One region of the Bacillus sp. ISL-75 genome, then DNA from elsewhere that is predicted to be linked to it. Evidence: riboswitches for the same ligand, from Rfam matches in the RefSeq annotation. Region 1 holds a riboswitch; each other region holds the start of a gene.

Region 1 (7,966 bases):
GAGCAATACAGTGCAATGACTGGAGTTCAACTAACAGCTGAGGATGTTATGAAGGCTGGGGAAAGAATCTATAATCTTGAACGTTATTACAACAATCTTGCAGGCTTTAATAAACGTGAAGATGACTTCCTTCCAAAACGTTTTACAGAAGAACCGGCGTCTGGAAACAGTGCGGGCCATGTAAGCCGGATGGATATCATGCTAGAAGAATATTATCAAGTCCGCGGCTGGAAAGACGGCCTCGTAACAGATGAAAAGCTTCGTGAATTAGGAATTATCGATCCTGAAGTAAAACAACCTGTCTAAGACATTACTTAAGAAAGCTTCTGCACAAATGCAGAAGCTTTTTTTTAATACGTAAGTTTTGACAGCGCTAACGCTATACTTAATTAACCGCCAATTCTTGTTGTTTTATAGCGGTAATTTTTGATTAACACATCTAGAGCATGATCGTCATTTGCACAAAAACGCACTTGGACGGTATTCACCTTAAAACTTGAAGTAAATGAAATTTCCTCTTCGGAGAGTATTTGACCCTTCCAGTTATCCGCTTCATAGACGTAAGGGAACCTATCTGTCCTCTGTAAAGCACCAAGTTCTTCAAAATACATGCCAAGATGTTCAATACTAATACCACGAAACTCTAAATCTCTAATGACCATATCAGCCCCCTGCAACAGGCGGAAAAAGAGCAAATTGATCCTTTTCTTCTACCTTAGTCTGAAGGTCATCAAGGTGGATGATATTTCTCCCGTTTACATAGACATGAACAAACGGAAGCAGTTCCTTTTCAGTTGTAAAGATTTCACTTTTTAATGCCGGAAACATTTCTATCATTTTATCAAGAACATCTATCACCCGTTCACCATCAGGCTGAACGTCTACCGTTACCCCACCACATATTTGCCGGAGATTAGCAAACACTTTTACGAGCATATGGATCTCTCCTCTCTACTTATTTCAATATTAAAACCAAACTAAGCAGTTGTCACGTTGTTTATCATTTTCGCAGATTTAAAAAGGCAGCCGATATGCTCGGCAGCCTTTACTAGTTACATTAGGTTTTATGGGTGTAAAAATGACATCGGCAATCTTCCGCCAAGATATAAAACAAGCAACCATGCGATCACAAATTGAATCCAAAATACAGAAGTCCTTCTCTTATTCGCAACGCGGCTAAGGATCATTTCAAATAATCCGATTACCCATAGCCCGACAACCGCTTTTAATATATACCAAACGTCAATTCTGTAAACAGAAAATAGAAGACCTACACCTGTTGCAATGATAAGCAAATATAATACTCGTAAAATCATTTTAACGATTTTAGCACCTTTTTCTTTCCCACTTTTATGTAAAAAAAGCGCAACAACAAATAAGATTAGTGCTAAAAGCCATGCCGTGATATGACCGTGAATCAAGATAGTTCCTCCTTATGTATGATATTTCATTTATTTCGAACCTATCATACCATAATCAACCAACAAACACGAAAAAAAGTAAGGAAAATATAGTAACAAACTTGGAAGTTCTATCTATCATTTTAGTAGGATTAGAAATAAAACCTAATCCTGAATGGTATTTTGCAGTGTTCCAACCTTTTCAATGGTGACTTCCATCTGGTCGCCAGGGGATAAAAATTTAGGAGGCTTAAACCCTTTTCCTACTCCAGCAGGTGTACCAGTCGCTATAATATCTCCTGGTTCAAGTGTCATTCCGGCTGAAAGAACGGAGATAATCTCCTCAATCGGAAAAATAAAATTCTTTGTATTTGAGTTCTGTCTTACTTCCCCATTTACTCTTGTTTCTATATGTAAATGGTTTGGATTTTCAATCACACTTTTATGGACAATCCATGGTCCCATCGGACAGGTAGTATCTAAGCTTTTACCAATAAAAAATTGCTTGTGTCTTGATTGCAGGTCTCGTGCGGTCACATCATTCAGAATGGTATAACCAAAAATGTAGTCGAGAGCCTCCTCTTTTTTTATCGCCCTTCCCTTTTTACCGATGACGACAGCTAGCTCCCCTTCATAATCAAGTTGATCTGTTACATCTTGATGGTTTAGGACTGTTTCATTGGGTCCAATAACCGTTGTAGGGGCTTTCGTAAAGACCATTACATGTTCCGGGATATCTGCTTCACTTCCCATTTCAATCGCATGTTCTGCATAATTTTTTCCCACACAGAAAATATTCTTGTTTGGTCTTGGAATAGGAGCTAGCAAGGTAACTTCTTCCAAGGAGACATATAAAGATGCAGCATGTCCACCACTAATTACCCAATCGTGCAAAACTTGGACTTGTTCGATAAAACTTTCTCCTAAATCGATACATTCCTGCATTGAAGAAGGAAAACTTCTCTTCCCTGTACTTGCTTCTTCAGCAGAATTTAATAAAAGTACTTTTGATTCATCTTGGTCAACTAAACCAACAAACGTTTCATGATTATGTTCTACCGTTACAAATTTCATCGTTTCACCTCAATTTTTTCATTAATTACACTTAATATATTAAAAGAAACAAATCAAACGAACAAATTTAAATTAAAAAAGGGCCGACTCCTTTATAGAGGTCCGCACTAACTATTCTTGAAAGTTTCTAAGATTTGAAGAATTGCCGGTCCAAGTAAAACAATAAAGAGACTTGGGAAAATAAATAATATTAATGGAAATAGCATTTTTATTGGTGCTTTCATCGCTGTCTCTTCTGCTCGTTGTTTTCTCTGTTCTCTGACTTCATTCGATTGGACTCGGAGCACCCGAACCATGCCTATTCCTAATTTTTCTGCCTGTAAAACATTGCTGATAAAAGCTTTTACAATATCGACATCAAGCCGATTCCTAATACCTGATAGTGCTTGGTTTTTTTTACCTTTTCATCGTTCATTAATAAGTAATGCTGCACTCGATCCTGAACCTTATTTTCTGATAAAAACAACAACCTAAAGATTGACCAGAATAACATAATCGCCGTTAATAGGATGAAGATTAGGAGAAGCCCTATCATTGCCGCCACTCCTCATTTTCTATAAACACGGACGACGGAATATGAACCCTGATGCCTCCAGACGATCATAAAACTTAGGGCGGACACCGGTAGGCACAAGCCTTCCGATTATTTTCCCTTTTGAGTTAAGTCCTTCTTGTTTAAAAGAGAAGATATCTTGGAGAACGATAATTTCCCCTTCCATCCCTTGTACCTCAGTTATATTGACAATTTTTCTTGTTCCGTCCTTTAAACGTGTTTGCTGTATAATCACATCAATTGCCCCGGCAATTTGCTCCCGAATTGCTTTAATCGGCAGATCGACTCCTGCTAAAAGAACCATTGTTTCCAACCGGGCAATCATATCCCTTGGACTATTGGAGTGCCCGGTTGCTAGTGAACCATCATGACCAGTGTTCATTGCCTGAAGGATATCAAGCGCTTCTCCCCCACGTACTTCCCCAATAATCACGCGGTCTGGTCTCATCCGAAGTGAGTTCCTAACAAGATCTCTAATGGAGATGGCTCCTTTACCTTCTATATTAGGAGGACGTGACTCTAGGGAAATCACATGCTCTTGTCCCAACTGAATCTCGGCTGCATCCTCAATTGTTACGATTCTTTCATCATCTGGGATAAAATTTGACAGTACATTGAGTGTGGTTGTTTTACCAGATCCCGTTCCTCCGCTGACAAACATATTTAACCGTGCTTTCACGCAGGCATCAAGAAAAATAGCCATTTCCTCTGTAACTGTTCCAAGGTTAATTAAATCTTCAATCTGATAGGGATCCTTTGAAAATTTCCTGATTGTTATTGTTGGTCCATTTAATGCCAATGGAGGAATGATCGCATAAACACGCGAGCCATCAGGAAGTCTGGCATCTACCATTGGAGAAGTTTTATCTATTCTTCTTCCAAGCGGGGCAACGATTTTGTCTATTACATTCATGACATGTTCATTGTCTCGAAATTGGACTGGCGTTAACACCAACTTCCCTTTTCGTTCACAGTATACTTGGTTAGGTCCGTTCACCATTACCTCTGAAACATCTTCATCTAAAAGTAGAGGATTAATTGGTCCAAAGCCAGTTAAGTCGTTTATTAGTTCATCAACTACTTTTTTTCGATCTATTTGCCCACGGAACTCTTCTTCTTCCTTTATTATTTCGACTGCCATTCCGTCTAACTTTGGAATGATTTCCTCAATTTCCTGCTCTTTTAACTCTTGTAAAATTTTCTTATGAAGAACATTCTTTAATTCCTGATGTTTGTTAGCTTTTTTCGCCATTTCATTTTCCTCGTCCATTAAAGGTATCTTCAACAATTTTCACCTCCGTGAAATAGAAATAGCCCCACCTTTACCAAAGGGGGGATAGAATTCATAGAACAACCATATATACATAGAAAACCTATGCAGACATAGAATATCTATTATGAAACACCCTGATCTTTCGGTAACTGGCTAGCTTAGTGCAAATGCACCTTAGCCCCTGTAGCTTTGCGTCACTGATTTTCATCAGCTTTGCCTTTATCGAGACTCAGTGTTTATTTTTCCGACTGATCTCTTAATCACATAATAGAACGTTCTACCCTTATCGGATATCCTACTATTTTATCATTTCTCATCGTAAATCATAGGTTAATTGAACTATTTTTTATCCATACCCCTAAGAACAAATAAATAAAAGTGTAAATAAACTTAAATGACCTCGGTTTCCAATATATTTGGGCGAATCAATCACATTCCCTGTGCCCATACATAGGATGTAGAAGATACTATGAAAAAAAGGGTGTTGAAAATGCCAGCGATTGTGGGAGTTGCACAGGTCATTACACTTGGCAGCAGTTCTGTTTTCCATATTGGAGATGTTTATAAAATAATGCCATTTTCTACAGCAAAAACCTTTTCCGGTGCTGGTTCCTTTAACACAGGGGAAAGCTTACGGCTCCAAAATAATGTTAGTTCCACGAATACCAATGATTCTGATGTTTACGATCAAGGAATTGCACTTAATGCTTAATGAATGGGTGATTTCAAATGAATTTCTATATCCAGCAGTCCATTCAGATTAATTTTATTAAAATTGGCGGGATTACCAATTCCTCCGTCCTACAAATAGGCAGTGCGGGGATTATCAAACCTACATCTCATTTATATAATACCGGTGGATTTACACAACCCGCACCAAAAACTTCAGGCTCTTTATTAGGGACACCAGCCGTACCATTACAAGCTGCTGTAAGAGAACAAGATAGGTAAGCTCCCTATCATATAGAAATCGATAAACTTATTGGCGAAATAATTGTGAGGTGATTACATGTATCAGGATTATTCCCAATATCTTCAATGGCTACAGATGTGTATTCAAGCACAGGAGCAGCGAATTCTAACTTTAGAGAACGCTCTCCAAAAAATGAAAGAAGATATCAAACAATTAAATGAAAAAAAAGCCATCCATGTTGATAAAATTGAATATAAATTTGATCAATTGAAAGTTGAGACTCTTGAAGGAACATTAAACATAGGTCTAAACCCATCCGAATTATCAGGAATCGAGGACTTCGCAGTACAAAATCAATCCTTAACCACACCAATATCACCCAAGGATCAAATGCAAAGATCAATGAAAATCGAGGAAGCTATTTACAGATATTTAGAAACAGATTTACCTCAATTAGTTGAAAATGCCCAAAGGGAATTAACCGTTCAACCGAATGATGAATATTTATCGTTCATAAAACAAGACATCATTAAACAGCTTCCTATCAGGATTGAACAACATATAAACGCCCATTCCTCTGGCAGCCGCTCTTTTGAAAATGCGCCTTCGGACGATTTAGTTATTGAAGCATTAAAAAAGGAAATTCAAAATGGGGTATTTGTTTTTTTCAGCAATTTACCTGAAAATATGAAAGGGATGAAAACAGAATGAACTTCGAGGTTTATAACCGAGAACTCTTTGTCCAAAACATAAAAATCACTGGGGTGGCAAGCTCATCGTTAGTAATGGTGGGAGATACGGAAACGATCCAATTGGCCTCAACCTTTGATACCCCTGCAGAATCGCTAATCATAGGTCCGTTTGTTCCCCTATCACCGGAGTGACCATCATGTTGCAGAGAACCTCTTGTGTAGACACTATAAATATTAAGATTGCCTCATTTTCCTCTACGGTACAGCTAGGGGATTCCTGTATCATTAATGGACTTTCAAGAGCACTTGCTGTCCAAAGGGAAGCTGAAGTATTTTATGGAAATGAGGGGAATTTATCCTCTTATCGAGTCTTTTCCGAACCTATTCCTTTTCTACCTATCAATGAACCTTTTTCATACTCCCGTCAAAATCCAAACCCACTAATTAAGGTAAGTAAAATTGATATTATCGGGATATCATCATCTTCCCTTTTACACGTTGGGAACAGCCGCCATGTTTCCATGGAGGCTAGAATTAAGCATATTCGACAGTTACTTCCTATTCAAAGAAAAGAAGAAGAAGTAGTGGAAGAACAGGGACAAAGATAAAAGCATAAGTTACTTTAAGGGAAAATGCCGGGAATATACTAAAAAGGATGTTTGTCATGCCAGCGATTATTGGTCCTGTCCAAATCGTTCACGTAAGTGGAGGTATAGTGCAATTTGGAGATACCGTGTATATCTCTCCAAAGAGCACCTCAAAGACAAATGCTGGTTCAGGTGCATTTAATACTGGTGGATTTATCGTATCGAATTCCGGATTAAGTGGAACCAATGTTCTTGATACCAAGTTAATTGACCAGCCAATTGTCGGGAATAATTAAAAAATGACATAAACCATCCTAAATGGTCTATGTCATTTTTTGTTCGTTTAATCCTTTTCAACCTTCAAAATATGTGCTCCATCAAAGAAAAACAAGTACCTTTCTGTGACCTTTCTTTTCCATATTTGTTCAATTGCTCTTGTATATAAGTTAATTTGCATCTTGTAACGGTCTTCAAGTATGGACTTTGCTTGGTCAAACCCACCTTTATACCTGTCGGAAATTTGATCCGTTTTATAATCGACCAAAATAAGACCGTTTTCTTCCTCAAAGACACAGTCAATGATCCCTTGTACAAAAACAGATTCTTCTTCATCCTTCCAAGTGGGGTACACATCACGAGCAGGCATGGAAAGGGTAAAGGGAACCTCTCTGTTGATTGCTTTTGCGTTAAAATATCTAATCCCTAAATCTGAATGAAAGAATTGAACAATTAAATTTTTATCAATGACCTCTGCTTGGTCAGAGGTTAACAATTCGTTGTTTACCATCCATGTTAACTGTTCCTGGAGAGATTCTTGACTAACTGAATTGGTTAAATCTACGTGCTGGAGAGATTCTTGACTAACTGAATTGGTTAAATCTACGTGCTGCATAACCATATGCATGGCAGATCCCCGTTCAGCTGGACTTAATTGCTTTTCCTGCATAAATTTCGGGCGTTTAACTATCGACTTTTTATAGCGATTCACATGGTTCACAAGGTCCGTCCCACTTTGTTCATCTGCCATTTCTCTTTGGCGTTTCATTTCAGAAACGGATTGCTTGGAGCGATGGGCTGCGGCACTTGGGAAGGAATATTCCCAGTCTAAGCGCGACTTAATTTCTTCAACAAATGGCGACGTGGCTGGGACATGTTCCCCTTTTTGGACCATTTCAAGAAATTGGTCTTCATTCATTCCGATTTCTAATTCCGTCTTCTTGATTTCTTCTGCACTTATTAGTGAAATTTTCCATGAAGAAGGATGACTTGTAATTTCCTCAGGAACAAGGGCATTTCCCGTACCACTAAGCCTTAGTTCATTGGCGTCCTGATGGCGAACAAGCGCTGGTCCAATCCAGTCAATATAGCTTGAAACCGCTGCCCGCTCATAATCCTTTAACAACCATTCTGTATGGGAGGAAACTTCATTCCATTGGTCGATTTTTTTTTGCGCATCTTTAAGCGTAGCCGTTAA
Region 2 (7,966 bases), on a different contig from region 1:
CATAGGTTTGAATTGCGTGTCCTATATCCCCAATTCGATTGCCGACAATCGCCTGTTCTATCCCTTTATAGAGTGCTTCCTTTGTAACATTTAATAGACGTTCGGTTTCCTCTGATACCTTTCCTACCGCATAAGACCAGGCGGAATCAGCCAAAGCACCATTGTAATTGACAACCATATCCACTGTCACAATATCCCCATCTTTTAAAGGTTCCTTCCTTGGGAAGCCATGACATATTTCGTCATTTATGCTTGCACAGGTTGCATATTCATAACCCTTATAACCCTTTTGTTCTGGTGTCGCTCCATTTTTCTTAAGAAATTCTTCAACAAATGCATCGATTTCCCAAGTGGTTATACCTGGTTTGATTAATTTTCCGATTTCTTTATGACAAGCTGCAAGTATTTCTCCTGCCTTTTTCATTGCTTCAATTTCACGTTGTGATTTAAGGACAATCATTTTAGGAGGGTCCCCTTCCTTTTTGTTTATTTTTATGTATAATATCCAAAATTGTTATTCGTCTAAAAGCCATACCTTTTAGTGAATTACAATTGACCACTATTGGCAACACTATTAATATTAACCCTATCCTGTGATTTTTTCAAAAATACTTTATATGGTGAAACTTTTCTCAAAGTTCATATTATTGTCATATTCCTTTGTTCTTAATATGGTGCTTTTCTATTCTTTTTGATAAAATTAATGTAAGTGAATAAAAATTAGGTGTGTGAGAATTATGATCGGTGATCGCGTAAAAAAATTTCGCTTAGAAAAGAAAATGTCACTTTCCGAACTTGCTGCTCAAGCAGGCGTGGCAAAATCTTATTTAAGCAACCTTGAAAATAACAAACAAGAGAATCCTTCTATAAAGTTTCTTGAAAAAATTGCAGTTGTCTTAAATATACCTATTGATCATTTAATACATGAAGAAGTCAATAAAGCGGAATTAGACATTGATTGGATGAATCTTGTCAAAGATGCAATGAATTCTGGTGTTTCCAAAGAACAATTTCGTGATTTTCTTGAATTTAACAAGTGGCGTATTAATCAAAACGACGATAAATAATAACCTGCGAAAAGGTCTTTTTCAATTTGAAAAAAGAAAAGCATTCTACAAATACTCCCATTTGTAGAATGCTTTTTTTATTTATGTACACTGTCGTTCCGTGATTAACTCATAACCTCTTGTTGGCTAAGGAAGTCACGAACTGCTTTTATGGATAATCCCAAGTCTTTTGCTTCTAATATGAGTTCCATCCATTCTTGATCGATTACTTCTACTTCACTTTTTGTAATAACCATTTTTCTCACTCCTAAAATACATTGTGTATTCCAGGTAGCCCGGCCATCGTAACAAGTCATACTTGCCTTAGATCCTCGGCTTTGCGTCCCTGCTTTTCAACAGGTTTGCCTTTTTCTGATACTAATACAACTTAAGTATGACTGTTTTAGCTTATCGTTCTTATGTGATAGGTCGATTTACTTAATCCTCATTGATATTATATCTAGTGCTATTTTAGTAGGGTGTTGTAATTTGTCGCATTATTTTAATTTTCACACATTTTTTTCTAACAAATTATGCCAAATATCTACAAAAATATCCCAATTACAGCTTAACCCCTTTGATGTTCCATGTCTAAGTTCTAGAGCTTTAGACGAAATTCCTTGCCATTTCTTTATTTCCTTGTGGAAACTAAATTAATATTACAATTCATATGAATTGTAATATTTGTCTAAACTGTGACAATTAGCATATAATTAAACAACATAACAACAAACTTAATATTGTTAATATTCAAAATAATGGTGGTGAAGCATTGCGATGACCCTTATTCATGTATTAAACTTTTCCATTCCGATTGCGTTTATTGTGTTTGCTGGGTATGTATTAGACCGCATGTGTAAACCAGATCCCCCGAAAGATAAAGCTGGTGAAGAGTGAATCTATTTATAGATTCCACTTTCAGACAGCTTTTTTCTTTTTTAATAGTAATTATTTTCACTCCAATCAGGGAATGCTACTTTTGATGACGAAAGGAGTGTTGAATTTGGCACGTGGAGAACATTTTGAACATAAAAAGAAAAACCACCCTGGTAATTTTCCAAAAGACAGTTTAACTGAAAAACATGCGAAACAAGCAATTGGGGACGAAGAATTTTTAGTGGTAAGGGAAGCATTTAAAAATCGAGTAGAAGATGAGGAAGAATATCGAGGAGATACTGCTCGTTTACTAAATGACCAGACAGAATAAAAGGCGTGAGCACTTCACGCCTTTTTATATCCCTAGAATTGGCCTTTTTCCATACTTAAATTTCTAATAAAATGTGAAAATTCAATTGTTTTAAGCCAATTAGCTGCTTTTTCGATGTCCTTGGAAAACACCCTGTCTTGTTTAATCGAAGCTACCTGTTCGCGGCCCTTATCATAAAAAACCCTGGTATGAGATGCCATTTTTTCGATCCCGCGAATTTCAACCGCCTGCATGGCACAAATTAGTTCAATTGCGATAACTCTGCGTGCGTTCTGGATAATTTGATAAGCATGCCTAGAAGCAATTGTTCCCATACTTACATGGTCCTCTTGGTTTGCGGAAGAGGGAATCGAGTCGACACTGGCAGGATGTGCGAGTGTTTTATTTTCTGAAACAAGCGCTGCTGCCGCATATTGCATAATCATTGCACCTGATTGCAAACCAGGTTCAGGACTTAGGAAAGCCGGTAAATCATTAAGCTGTGGATTGACTAATCTTTCAATTCGTCTTTCCGAGATATTTGCTAGTTCCGCTACGGCAATCTTCATAAAATCCATCGCAAAAGCTATGGGCTGCCCGTGGAAGTTCCCCCCAGAAATCACCTTTTCTCCATCATCAAAAATTAATGGATTATCCGTTGCTGCATTCATTTCGATCTCTAATTTTTCTTTCACATAATCCAAGGCCTGCCAAGATGCCCCGTGAACTTGTGGAATGCAGCGGAGAGAATAAGCATCTTGAACCCGTAACTCGCCCTGCTGTGTTGTCAATAAACTATCGCTTAAATAACGACGAATTCTCGCTGCTGTGTCAATCTGCTGTTTATATCCCCTTGCGACATGAACTTCTTCTGCAAATGCATCGATAATTCCGTTTAACCCTTCCATTGTCATTGCAGCAATCAGCTCACTTTCATGTGCTAACTGTTCTGCCTCCAAGTAACCAATAACACCCATTGCTGTCATCGCTTGGGTACCATTAATTAGAGCTAGACCTTCTTTCGCTTCCAATGTTACGGGTAAAATCCCTTCTAACTGGAGCGCATCAAAAGCATCGATTTGCTTACCTTTGTAAAATACCTCTCCTTCCCCAATTAGAACTAAGGCAAGGTGAGAAAGCGGAGCTAAATCACCGCTCGCACCAAGGGAACCTTGCTGTGGGATGACAGGAATGATATCTTTATTCACTAACTCTAATAACTTTTCAATGACAATAGGTCTGACTCCAGAAAAGCCCTTTAGCAGTGCGTTAGCCCGAAGAAGGACCATGGCTTTAGAAACAATTTCCGGAAAAGGTTCACCTACCCCGCACGCATGGGAACGAATTAAATTAAGCTGCAGGTCTTGAACATGATTCTTATCGATAAGTACATCGCTGAATTTTCCAAATCCAGTCGTAATTCCATAAACGACCTTTGATTCTGAAACAATTCTTTCTACTGCTTCACGGCTCTTCTTGACAGCTTCCATACTCTTGTCTGAAGCATTAACCTTTTGCTTGCCATATAATACATCTTTCATCTGCTCTAACGTTAAGCTTCCACCTGTAAGTGTGATCATATTGTCTCTCTCCTCTACCACTGTAGTATAATAAAGAAAGAGGCTGGATTCCGAATCTATTTGATTTGGAGTCCAGCCTCTTTTATGATTAATTGATCGAATATTATTAGATGCCTCATGGGATCATTCCATTCTTTAACTATCTTATTGATAATTATTGTATGTGATGAAAAGCTTATCTGTCAATTTAATTTTCTGAATTTTAGCACGATAACACTTTAGTACGATAATAATGAAAAGCGGAATCGCCGGTTTAGTGGCGTATGAGCTACAACGATTTAAAATAAAGGAAAGTTCCGTTATACTATAAAAAGGTCAAATTGGATTTACCCGAAAGGAGTTACTATGAAATCTCTCGTACTTGCAGAAAAGCCAAGTGTGGCTCGTGAACTTGCTCGTGTCCTTGGCTGCAATCAAAAACATAAAAGCTATATGGAAGGCAATCAATATATTGTCACATGGGCCCTTGGTCACTTAATTGAATTAAAAATGCCCGAGCATTATGACACGAAATATAAAACATGGAATTTGGAAGATTTACCGATCATTCCACAAAAAATGGGCCTGATGGTTATGAAGCAAACAAACCATCAATTCCGAGCCATTGAAGCGTTAGCCAAACGGAAAGATATAAACGAATGTATCATTGCAACGGATGCAGGACGTGAAGGCGAACTGGTTGCCCGCTGGATTCTTGAAAAGCTCCACTGGAACAAACCTTTAAAGAGATTATGGATTTCTTCACAAACAGATAAGGCTATAAAGGATGGGTTCAAACAATTAAAACCAGGCAAACAGTTTGAGGACCTCTACCATTCAGCAGTTTGCCGAGCAGAGGCTGATTGGTTAATTGGTCTAAATGTGACAAGAGCATTGACCACCAAATACAAGGATCCTCTATCTGCAGGTCGGGTTCAAACCCCTACGCTTGCACTTGCTCTTGAGCGTGAGCAGCAGATTCAATCTTTTGTACCAAAGGAATATTGGACAATTCGGGCAGAAATCGGCCCGCTTTCAACTGATTGGGAACGAGACAATGAAAAGCGCATTTTCGATAAAGTAAAAGCGGAAGCGATCCAATCTAAAATCAATGGGAAAAAAGCTGTGCTTGAAAAAATTGAGCGAAAGAAAAAATCAGAGCCGCAGCCTCTACCCTATGATTTAACAGAGCTACAGCGTGATGCCAATAAGCGATTTGGTTTTTCTGCAAAAAAGACTTCGACCGTTTTACAGCGTCTTTACGAGCAATACAAATTAGTTACTTATCCAAGAACCGATTCACGCTATTTAACAACAGATATGATGAACACAATGACAGACCGCCTGCAAGGAATGGCTTCTGGATATAAGGATGAGGTCCGCCCTCTTCTTGCAAATAGGGGTATAGTACTTGCCAAACGCGTTTTTAACAATGAAAAGGTATCGGATCACCATGCCATTATTCCTACGGAACAACGGCTGAATCTTAGTGAACTCGATTCAGATGAAAGAAAACTATACGATATCATTGCTAGACGGTTCTTAGCTTTGTTTTTACCTGCTTATGAATATGAAACCATTCAGGCTACCTTCAAGGTAGAAGGTGAGACATTTACAGCAAAAGAAACAAATGTAATCGATTTGGGCTTTAAGAAAGTTTTAGGAAAAGAAGATACTGAACATGCTGTAACTGGCCTGCAAAAATTAGCCCAAGGTCAGTCCTTTACGGTTAAAAATAGCTCCATGAACCAAAAATGGACCGAACCGCCGCAGCGTTATTCTGAAGCAGATGTTCTAGCTCAAATGGAGAAATTCGGTTTAGGAACCCCAGCAACCAGAGCAGAAATTATTGAAAGGCTTGTGGAAACAGAAGTTGTTGAACGGCAAAATGGGCGCTTCCATCCAACGAAAAAAGGCAAACAACTAATCGACCTTGTCAATGATGAATTAAAATCACCAGAATTGACGGCCAAATGGGAGCAGGAACTGGAACGAATCTCAAAAGGAAAGGCAGACCCGAAAGCCTTTTTACAAAAAATTCGCCGTCAAACAGAGCAGCTGGTTTCTGAAATTAAAACGAGCGACAAAACGTACCGGGCTCACAATTTAACTGGATCGAGATGTCCGGAATGTAACGAATTCTTAAAGGAAAGAAATACAAAGGATGGAAAAATTCTTGTTTGCTCAAGTCCTGAGTGTTCATTTCGGAAAAGAAAGGACCCGAAGCTTTCTAATCGCCGCTGTCCACAGTGCCATAAAAAAATGGAGATTCATGACGGGAAAGCAGGCGCATACTTCCAATGCCGCCGATGCAATGTCGTTGAAAAAGCAGAAGACAAGAAAAAAGCAGTCAATAAGAAAGAAGCACAAAAGCTTGTCCAGAAATATACGCAAAAAGAGGATTTTGGAACAAGCTTAGGAGATTTACTGAAACAAGCCTTAAAGAATCAAGACTAACCATAATGGTAAGCACAAAATGTGCTTACCATTTCTGTTGTATGATCTTCCAGTTAGATAGTATGATGGTGATGTTTTATTCGTTTGAAAAACAAAAGGTTGGAACACAGATGTAAAAAAGGGTCAATAATACATAAAAAATTGTACTAAAATGTTCACATTTGCCTAATTTGTATTATAATTAACTTACAAAAGTTAATATTATTAGGGCGGTGGAAACAATGGAATTATCCCAGTTCATGGCTCCAACTTCATTGTCAGGAATTATTACATTTTTAGTCCTATTTTCCGCAGGTGTTTATTTAAATATAAAAGTATACGGCAGTAAGTTGCAGTAAAGATAAAAATCTTTACTGTTTTTTTGTTTTTATCAGGTATCCTTTTGCTTAATGGCTTTCGGTTTCTTTTTCCAATTGGAACCGCTACAATAAAGGAAGATTCAGAAGAAAAGGAGACGTACATATGAGTGAATTTCAAAAAAACCTTGAAAAATATGCTGAACTAGCCGTTATAGTGGGCGTAAATGTTCAGAAAGGTCAAACCTTAGTCGTAAACGCCACCTTAGATGCGGCCGAATTTGTTCGTCTGATTGTCAAAAAAGCATACGAAACTGGTGCACAAAATGTCATCGTTAACTGGAACGATGATACAGTTACGAGAACAAAATATGACTTAGCTCCCGATGAGGCATTCCTTGAGTACCCTGTTTGGCGTGCCAAAGAAATGGAAGATCTAGCAGATCAAGGCGCTGCCTTTATGTCGGTTATTTCCACTAGCCCTGATTTGCTAAAAGGCGTGAATCCAGAACGGATTGCCAACTTCAATAAAGCTGCTGGAAAAGCACTGGCGAATTACCGGAAGGCAGCACAATCAGATAAGGTGAGTTGGACTGTTATTGCAGCTGCGGCGCCGGCATGGGCAGCTAAAGTTTTCCCGGATGAGCCTGCTGAAAACCAAGTAAGCAAACTTTGGGATGCGATTTTCAAAGCCGTGCGTGCAGACGTTGAAAATCCAGTAGAAGCTTGGAAAAAACATGATGAAACCCTTCATGAAAAAGTTCATTATTTAAATGAAAAAAGATACCAAAAGCTCCATTACACAGCTCCTGGTACAGATTTAACGATTGAACTTCCGGAAAAACACATCTGGGTGGGCGCAGGCAGTTTGAATGAGAAAGGCTTCGAGTTTATGGCCAACATGCCGACAGAAGAAGTGTTCACTGTTCCGTATAGAACAGGTGTTAATGGTACAGTTGCTAGCACAAAGCCTTTAAGCTATGGTGGAAATATTATTGACCGGTTTTCGATTACGTTCGAAGATGGAAGAATTGTCGGGGTAAAAGCAGAAGAAGGCGAAGAAATCCTTAAGCGTCTTGTCGATACAGACGAAGGCTCACATTATCTTGGTGAGGTTGCTCTTGTACCATATAACTCACCAATTTCCCAATCAAATGTCCTTTTCTTCAATACATTGTTTGATGAAAATGCATCAAACCATTTAGCAATCGGCAGTGCCTATGCTTTCTGTATTGAAGGCGGCAAGAAAATGTCTTCCGAAGAATTGAAAGAAAACGGTCTGAACGAAAGTATCACTCACGTTGATTTCATGATTGGTTCCACGGAGATGGACATCGATGGAATCACCGCTGATGGAAAAACAGAACCCGTATTCCGAGGCGGAAACTGGGCTTTTTAATTTAAGCACAAAAAGAGTAGGAC
Region 3 (7,966 bases), on a different contig from region 1:
GATCAAGTTCTATCCATTAATGACTTAGCTAAGAAAATCAAAACACTCACCCATTCGTCTTCTCCGATTGTCCATATTCCCTATGAAAGTGCCTATGGTGAAGGCTATGAAGACACACCTAATCGAATTCCAGATCTGACAAAGTCTAACCAGTTGTTGCATTTCTATCCTTCGATTGATATCGATGAAGGCTTAAGGAAAACCATTGCTTGGTACCAAACAGAATTAGAGAAGGGTCAAGCATGAGAGTCTTAGTAACGGGTGGAGCAGGATTTATTGGCTCCCATATTGTTGATTTGCTGATCGCTGAGGGGCATGAAGTGATTGTGGTTGATAATTTAAGTACGGGGAATAAAGAGTTTGTTAATAATAGGGCGACCTTTTATGTCGCAAATATATGCTCACCGCAGTTAGAGGGTATTTTTTCAAAAGAAAAACCAGAGTATGTGATTCACCAAGCTGCTCAGGTGGATGTTGCCAAATCGATTCAGGATCCTGCTTTTGATGCGCAAACGAATATTCTTGGTACGATTCGTTTGTTGGAATGCTGCCGGAAATTTAATGTTCGAAAAATTGTCTACGCTTCTTCCTGTGCAGTCTATGGCGAAACGGACGACTGCAGTATTAATGAGACTTCGCTGACGGAACCCATCTCCTATTATGGAATCTCCAAGCAAACGCCGGAAAAATACATTCAACTCTATTCACAATTTTATTCGCTTCCCTATACCATCCTCCGTTATGCCAATGTATACGGTCCACGTCAAACTCCCAAAGGAGAAGGCGGAGTTGTGGCTATTTTTCTACAGAAGGCTTTAAAGGGCGAACAATTGATGATATACGGGAACGGGGAACAAACACGAGATTTTGTGTTTGTGAAAGATGTTGCTGCAGCCAATCTCCTTGCGCTTGGTAAAGGAGACAATGAAATCATCAACATCGGACTGAATCAAAAAACGAGCATTAATCAACTGTTTGGAGTAATTTCCGCACTGGGTGAAATTTCTTTGGGTGTCCCCATTTATCTTCCTGCTCGTAATGGTGATATCCTTTACAGTCAGTTGAATAATGCAAAAGCATTACAACAGTTGGGGTGGAAGCCTCGTTATGATTTGTTTAGCGGCCTAAAGGAGACAAGGCTGTTTTATGAAAAAGAAGCGTCCAGTAAAGCAGGGGATCCAGATGAACAAAGGTGAAGTGACCGTCCTGATCCCCTTTTATAATCCAGGGGCCTATATTAGGGAAGCATTGGCTAGCGTATTTGCTCAAACCTATCAAGACTGGCAGCTTATTTTAATTGATGATGCTTCTACTGATCATACGGATGAAATGATTGTAGATTACCTTAAAGATCCTCGGGTTAAAATGGTGAGTCATTTGGTCAATCAAGGCCAGTCGAAAAGCCTAAATACCGGACTTAAACTAGTCGAAACACCGTTTGTCATCCAACTCGATGCCGATGACTGGTTTTTCCCTCATACATTAGAAGTTTTAATGAAGGAGACATTGACGGTGCCTGACACCACAGCCGTTATTAGCGGCAATATTAATCTTGTTTTTGAAGATACGATCATTGATAGTCATTTAATAAGGAGTTTCAATAAACAGATTTTGAAAAGGCAAGAAAAGAGGCAGCGTCACCGTGGCGTTCCGGGGAAAACGAAAGTAAAAAAAGGGCGTTCCTTTCAGGACCGTTATGATTTTCTCCTCGCCAACTGTTCCGTCTGGCCGAGGTTTTACCGAACGTCTGCCTTAAAGAGCATAGGCGGCTGGCCGGTTGATGACCCCTATGAAGGCCGCTATGCGGAAGACATAAGGGTTCTTTTTCGTCTCATTGAAGATTATCACTTCCATTGGGTAGATGTGCTGTTGTTAAACCATCGTCGTCATAGCAAAAATCAAACCAATCAGATGGAAATATACAGAAAGATCACCGAGTGGACAGTACGCGACGCCTTACTGCGGTGGGGCGATGAATATGAACCTATCTTTAACACGGTGGAAGATGGCTGGATTGCAGTATCTGATCTAAAACCTAAAAAAACTAATCGATTGAGGAGAGGATATTAACAAGGTTATCAACATTAATTACCTCTATATCCACACCATATAAGAAGATATCAACAGATTTCAACCATTTATACACAGATTATGTGGGTAACTTTTTCTTTCCCATAAAGAAATTACAAATCAGGGGATTTATCCACATATTCCACAGTATTATCCACAAAACCAACAGATTTACCCACAATCGATCTTTATCTATCCACATTTCATATGAATTTTATCCACATTTCTCATTACAAAAGGCCTAAGATCAACTCTAGGCCTTTTGTAATCACTTGCTTGAACTCTCATCGGGATTGGGATTTTCGTAACGTTCAACAATCTCCTTCAGTTCACCCGTGTCCCCTTTTGCATTTATAATCTCAAACAGTTCATTTAAACCTTCACTAATTTTCTCATCATCCTGCTTCATTCACTTTACCTCCTCATTTATTCATAGGATGACCCTTGAGAAATGAAACTATGTTATTTAACGATTGCTGCCCTTAATTTATTAATTCCAAACTCCAAATACCCCTTTAAACAGGTCAACATATACACCCAGCCTTCTTTATTATCAATCAACTGAGCGACTAACTCATCATCATCTTCGCTAAAACCTTCTTCGATCACTTCAATAATGGTACTTGATTGATCCAATTCTTCCAGAGAAATTGTTACACAATTCCCTTTTCCATCTGTCCCCCACCGGAACACGATTTTCTTATTTACCACGACTTCGATGACTTCAATATCGACTTGTGCATCGTATTCTTCATATCTTAATGTGACTGTTTGTCCCTGCTCCCATCTCGAACTTGATGAGAACCAGAAATTCTTGATTTTCGAAGGGTCTACGAAGGCTTCAAATACCTCATTAGCTGGTTTTATTATTTTAAATTTTGTCAGATTATACATTTCGAAATCATCCCTCTTTTACTATCGTTAATATATGTAATGGTTGTCCTATTATTTTATTTTATACCTTTTAGTCTATAAAAACATAAAAGCCTGTACCACACACAGATACAGGCTTTTTTTTAAATATGATTTCGCTTAGATTTTTAAACCAAACTCGACAACTTTACTATTATGATAGCTAGCTCTAATCATAAACTTGGCTCTTAATTCTTCATCCAGGCAATCTTGCTGTAAAAGCGCGTTGTGTCTGTGCTGGATTAAATGATAATAATATTTTCCCTTTAAGAACATTTTCAACACAAAAATCCTCCTCAATAGTCATTTACATAAATCGACGGAGTTATCGTGTTCGGTAACTGGCAAGCATCGTCGTTAAACCTTAGCCCCTTTAGTTTTGCGTCACCATTTTTCAATGGCTTTGCCGTTTCGTACGATTTATGTGTTATTAAAAATATATGCAACTGAATTATAAAATAAAAGTGTCTTTGTACCTACACTCACTTAATAGTTAACTTCCTTTTGTCGTTATAGCTGGGATGGCTGCCAATTGATTCTACCAAACATATCGATGAAACATCCTTAGATTCACAGACGTTTTGAAATCATATTGGACAGAATTTAGAATGACGTTTTAAAGTCTCTAATCCTGTCCATGATGTTTACTGTAGTGAATTTTAAAAAAAAGGAAGTTAACTATGTTAAAAATACGTTTCGTCTTTTTGACTCTTATGGTGTTTGCAATCTCTTTGACGGGCTGCACAGGAAAATTTCATTTTATGCAAGACGATGGAAAATTGGACAACAATTCCTCAACTGATGCAGTAGGTCAGCAAAAGGATGCTAACGTCCAAGTTGGTTCCTCCCCAAAGGTGATCCCTGTTCTTGTTAATAAGGACAATAAACTGCCCGATAATTATCAGCCAAGTGATTTAATTTACCCTGACATCCCATTTACGTTCGCACAGAAAGCAGAAAAACGGCAAATGAGGGCCGAGGCAGGTGCGGCGATCGAAAAATTATTCGCAGGCGCAAAACAACAGGGTGTGCATCTGTTAGGTGTTTCTGCCTACAGGTCCTATGCTTCTCAAACTGCATTATTTAATTACTATGTTAATCAAGATGGATACGAAGCGGCTAGAACTTATAGTGCGGTTCCAGGAACGAGCGAGCATGAAACTGGCCTGGCTATTGATGTGACCGGCGGAGATGGAACATGTGCGGCGGAGGACTGCTTTGAAGGAACAAAGGAGGCAAGCTGGCTCCAAGATCATGCAGCGGAGTACGGCTTCATCATCCGTTATCCGAAAGGTAAAGACTCGATCACCGGCTACCAATACGAACCCTGGCACCTGCGCTATGTCGGCAAGGCAATCGCCAAAGAAATCATGAGCCGCGGCATCACCCTCGAGGAATACTATAATGCCACAGTTGTGAATAATTAATTGATGTGGTGCTTTTAATGTGGTGTCAGGCACCGTAAAAAGCGGAGCGCCCGTTTAGCTGGTTTCCGGTGCCTCGATTTCTGGTGCCTGACACCGAAATGGTTCGATCATGTGTAAGAGTCAAAAAGGCCCTCACTACAACCGGAGTTGCAGTGAAGGCCTTTTTTGTTTATTTTCCTTTTATCTCTAATAATTTCAGTCGAAGGTCGTTTTCCATCGAAGCTAGTTCCTGTTCGGCTTGGCGGCGCTTATGGCGGCCTTCCTCTTGGATTCGCATGGTTTCTTCAAGTGTCGTGATTAGGCTTTCCTGGGTTTTCTTTAAGGTTTCAATATCAACGATGCCGCGCTCATTTTCTTTCGCCGTCTCGATTGTATTGGTTTTTAGCATTTCTGCATTTTTCAAAAGGAGTTCATTGGTTGTTTTCGAAACCTGTTTCTGAGCCTCGACTGCATGACGCTGGCGTATTAACGTCAACGCAATCGCCACCTGATTTTTCCATAACGGAATCGCCGTCATAATCGATGATTGGATTTTTTCCACTAGAGCTTGGTTCGTATTTTGAATCAAGCGAATCTGCGGAGCACTTTGAATGGTAATTTCCCGGCTTAATTTTAAATCATGGAGACGCTTATCTAAGCGATCCGCAAATTGGATCATATCGTTAACTTCTTGAAATTTCATTTGGTCATTGGTTCCTTCGGCTGCTTTTTTCAGCTGTGGAATTGTCTTTTCCTGCATTTCTTCAAGCTTGATCTCCCCAGCGGCAATATAGACATTAAGGGCATGGAAGTATTCCTTATTCGTCTCATACAACTTTTCAAGCAATTTAATATCCGACATCAGGACATTTTTACTGCGATCGAGTTTCACACTGATTCGGTCAATTTGGGCGCCTGTTTTTTGATATTTTGAGAGCACTTCTTGAATCGAACCTGAAATTTTTCCAAACATACGAGCAAATAAGGATGGTTTCCCATCCTTCAAATCATCCGGATTCACTTCATCAAGTCTCTTCATTAAATCACTGATGATTTGCCCGATTTCACCCACATCTTGTTTCTGCACATGCTCTAGCATTGTATGCGAGAAAGATAATAGCTTACCTTGGGCTTGGGTACCATATTGAATCATCGACTGATGGTTTGTTGGATCGATTTGTTCAGCAATCTGATATGCCTTTGCGCGATGTTCTTCTGGTAGCACATCAATTAATTTAACAGGCCTAGCCTCACTTGTGTGCTGGACCGGATTTTTTGAAAGCTCTAGTTTATCCCCAAACGGGTCGGCAAGGATATCATCTAATAAATTTCCAGTTTTATTGGGTTGGATTGGGTTGTTTTCGTTCATTTTAGCCACCTATTTTCTTCCGGGAATTTAGCGTCCTTTTGCTTATTGAGGGTATGCTTTGCGACGTCAATTTCAAAATTTAAGTGATCGATATCATCGGAAATCACTTTATATAAATCCTCTTCCAATACCTTGGTTAGTTCATTTAGTGTATGACGAGTTTCAATAAGAGATTGGCCCATTTCCATGTTCTTTTTCGGCTGGGAGGATAAAAAGCTATATTTCTCGGTAAGCTCAACGATTGAATCTAAATGTGAAAAATAAAACTGCTCTGCCTGGTAAAATCGCTTCGGCTCTTTGGTTGTCATCTTGTGTATTTTTTTTGTAATTCGAAGAAGATCAATTCTTTGTTTTACGGAAGAAATATCACGAATGGTAAAAAGGTTTTTATTTAAGCGAATGATTTTCTGTTTGGCTTCCATTAGGTTTTTCCGAATGTATCGATATTCTTTTCTTGATATCTGATGCTTTTTTAAAAAGCTTCTATTCATAACGATGAATAGGATTAAATGGGTAAGTATCCCCCCGGTAATGGCAATGCCCGTTGACGGCCAAAATGCTTGACCCAAAGGAAAAAAGCAGACCAGCCAGGTTACCACTGTTAATGGGACGGCTACAAATGAACGAAGAAGAAACGACAAAATCGGGTTCATAATAAATCGACTCCTGAGTTAAGACATCTTTATATTCCTACGAATGAATGCAATGGAATGTTTCAATTTCCTCAAAATATAAACCAAAAAGAAAATTATTTCCATTTACTACTTTAACAATACACGAAAAAACTCCTGCCTGCCATAGACCTCAAACGGAAAGAAATCTAGGTCTTGAGACGTATTTTTAGATGGTGTCATTATGGTGTCAGGCACCGCTCGTGGACACTTGCACCATTTGTCCACGTACAGTGGACAACGTGTTTTGGGTTTCCATTCTTTTCAAGTGGGATGCCTTTATGAGGAATCCCAATTATCTAGGCTTCTGCCCAAGAGTAAACTAATACGATGCATAGGATAGATACGATAGTGAGGAGAGAGGAGAATATTATGTATAATCCTTATAATATGCCTATAGATTATCAAAGTGGATTGAACCAGCTAAATTATAGTAGACAATATCATGGCGGACAGCATCAGCATCACGGTGGCGGGCAACATCATGGTGGACAACATCACCATGGCGGCGGACAACAACATCACGGTGGACTACATCACCATGGTGGTGGACAACAGCACGGTGGGCAACATCACCATGGTGGCGGGCATTCAGGTTTTAACCTTGGATCATTGGGATCTAGCTTGCTTGGGCTTGGCTTAGGTTATTTAGGAGGAACCGCGCTAGGAAATGGACCTAATCCAGGCGGATATGGGTATGGCGGCTTCCCTGGATACGGTGGGTTCGGAGGATACGGCAGCGGTGGACCAGGTCAGGGATACAATCCTTATGGCCCAGGAGTCGGTGGAGGATTAGGCTTTCCTGGTGTTGGCACGCCAGGTTACCCAGGATCAGGACCTAATATAAACATGTACGGACAGCAATTCCAACCAAACCCTGGTTTTAGTAGTGGCTATGGGTCATGGTCTCCTAACGAATATGGGATCCCAAGTGTAAATCCAAGTTTGGGCACATACTAAATTCAATTCACCTCAAGGATTAAAATACTGCTCATAAATTAACTAATAAAGGGAAGCCCCAATGAGCTTCCCTTTATTAGTATTTGAGTTCCAATCCATACATTACTAGATTAATCCCCATGTAATCACATGGGGATAGACACTGAATGTGGAGGAAATGATTTAGTAATTAATAGGAACTTGATAGCCTTTATCATGCTTTCTAGCAAAATCCTCTGGATTTGCAACAAGGTATAGGATACCTTCTATAAAACCTATAATTGTAGGAACATAAGTCCAGCAGAATATCAAATAAAGAATCCCCATACCTGGTCGGCCGAGATAAAACTTATGGGCCCCAATACCACCGAGTAGAATACCTAAGATCCCCGCGGTAGTTTTGTTTTTAGTATACCTAGCAACAAAGCCACCGACTCCCCCACTAGCAGCGCTTGATGAACTAGATGAGCTTGAGGCACCGCCTCCGCCACCAGCATTCATAAACACCATTGGTTGATTATTTTTGCTACCATCTTCAAGCTTTTCCATTTTTCTCTTATTTTCATCAAATAACTCATTTACACATTTTTTGCAATAAT

What was found. A riboswitch is a leader RNA that binds a small molecule or an ion and turns the genes downstream of it on or off. The one in region 1 is predicted to bind cyclic di-GMP.
Positions count from the first base shown of each region.
Region 2: another riboswitch for cyclic di-GMP. It lies ahead of J7E63_RS11410 (anti-repressor SinI family protein); the one in region 1 lies ahead of J7E63_RS20205 (TadA family conjugal transfer-associated ATPase).
Region 3: another riboswitch for cyclic di-GMP. It lies ahead of J7E63_RS04550 (SRPBCC family protein); the one in region 1 lies ahead of J7E63_RS20205 (TadA family conjugal transfer-associated ATPase).

Region 1 is NZ_JAGGQX010000052.1:10,672-18,637, reverse strand. Features, by position in the region: gene J7E63_RS20240 (aldehyde ferredoxin oxidoreductase family protein) at 1-306, shown strand, start outside; gene J7E63_RS20235 (MoaD-like domain-containing protein) at 390-662, opposite strand; gene J7E63_RS20230 (ubiquitin-like small modifier protein 1) at 664-936, opposite strand; gene J7E63_RS20225 (YisL family protein) at 1,065-1,421, opposite strand; gene J7E63_RS20220 (fumarylacetoacetate hydrolase family protein) at 1,566-2,474, opposite strand; gene J7E63_RS20215 (type II secretion system F family protein) at 2,582-2,809, opposite strand; gene J7E63_RS20210 (hypothetical protein) at 2,818-3,009, opposite strand; gene J7E63_RS20205 (TadA family conjugal transfer-associated ATPase) at 3,029-4,312, opposite strand; cyclic di-GMP riboswitch class I at 4,442-4,528, opposite strand; gene J7E63_RS20200 (spore germination protein) at 4,791-5,012, shown strand; gene J7E63_RS20195 (spore germination protein GerPB) at 5,030-5,251, shown strand; gene gerPC (spore germination protein GerPC) at 5,310-5,924, shown strand; gene J7E63_RS20185 (spore gernimation protein GerPD) at 5,921-6,097, shown strand; gene J7E63_RS20180 (spore germination protein GerPE) at 6,103-6,513, shown strand; gene J7E63_RS20175 (spore germination protein) at 6,570-6,788, shown strand; gene addA (helicase-exonuclease AddAB subunit AddA) at 6,836-7,966, opposite strand, start outside.
Region 2 is NZ_JAGGQX010000025.1:176-8,141, reverse strand. Features, by position in the region: gene map (type I methionyl aminopeptidase) at 1-460, opposite strand, end outside; gene J7E63_RS11415 (helix-turn-helix domain-containing protein) at 738-1,067, shown strand; gene J7E63_RS11410 (anti-repressor SinI family protein) at 1,172-1,303, opposite strand; cyclic di-GMP riboswitch class I at 1,334-1,423, opposite strand; gene J7E63_RS11405 (hypothetical protein) at 2,050-2,253, shown strand; gene hutH (histidine ammonia-lyase) at 2,286-3,812, opposite strand; gene J7E63_RS11395 (DNA topoisomerase III) at 4,158-6,248, shown strand; gene J7E63_RS11390 (aminopeptidase) at 6,711-7,943, shown strand.
Region 3 is NZ_JAGGQX010000010.1:104,064-112,029, reverse strand. Features, by position in the region: gene J7E63_RS04570 (NAD-dependent epimerase/dehydratase family protein) at 1-246, shown strand, start outside; gene J7E63_RS04565 (NAD-dependent epimerase/dehydratase family protein) at 243-1,196, shown strand; gene J7E63_RS04560 (glycosyltransferase family 2 protein) at 1,147-2,070, shown strand; gene J7E63_RS04555 (hypothetical protein) at 2,339-2,479, opposite strand; gene J7E63_RS04550 (SRPBCC family protein) at 2,533-2,964, opposite strand; cyclic di-GMP riboswitch class I at 3,316-3,400, opposite strand; gene J7E63_RS04545 (M15 family metallopeptidase) at 3,663-4,409, shown strand; gene J7E63_RS04540 (toxic anion resistance protein) at 4,579-5,757, opposite strand; gene J7E63_RS04535 (5-bromo-4-chloroindolyl phosphate hydrolysis family protein) at 5,754-6,410, opposite strand; gene J7E63_RS04530 (hypothetical protein) at 6,801-7,388, shown strand; gene J7E63_RS30455 (TM2 domain-containing protein) at 7,551-7,966, opposite strand, start outside.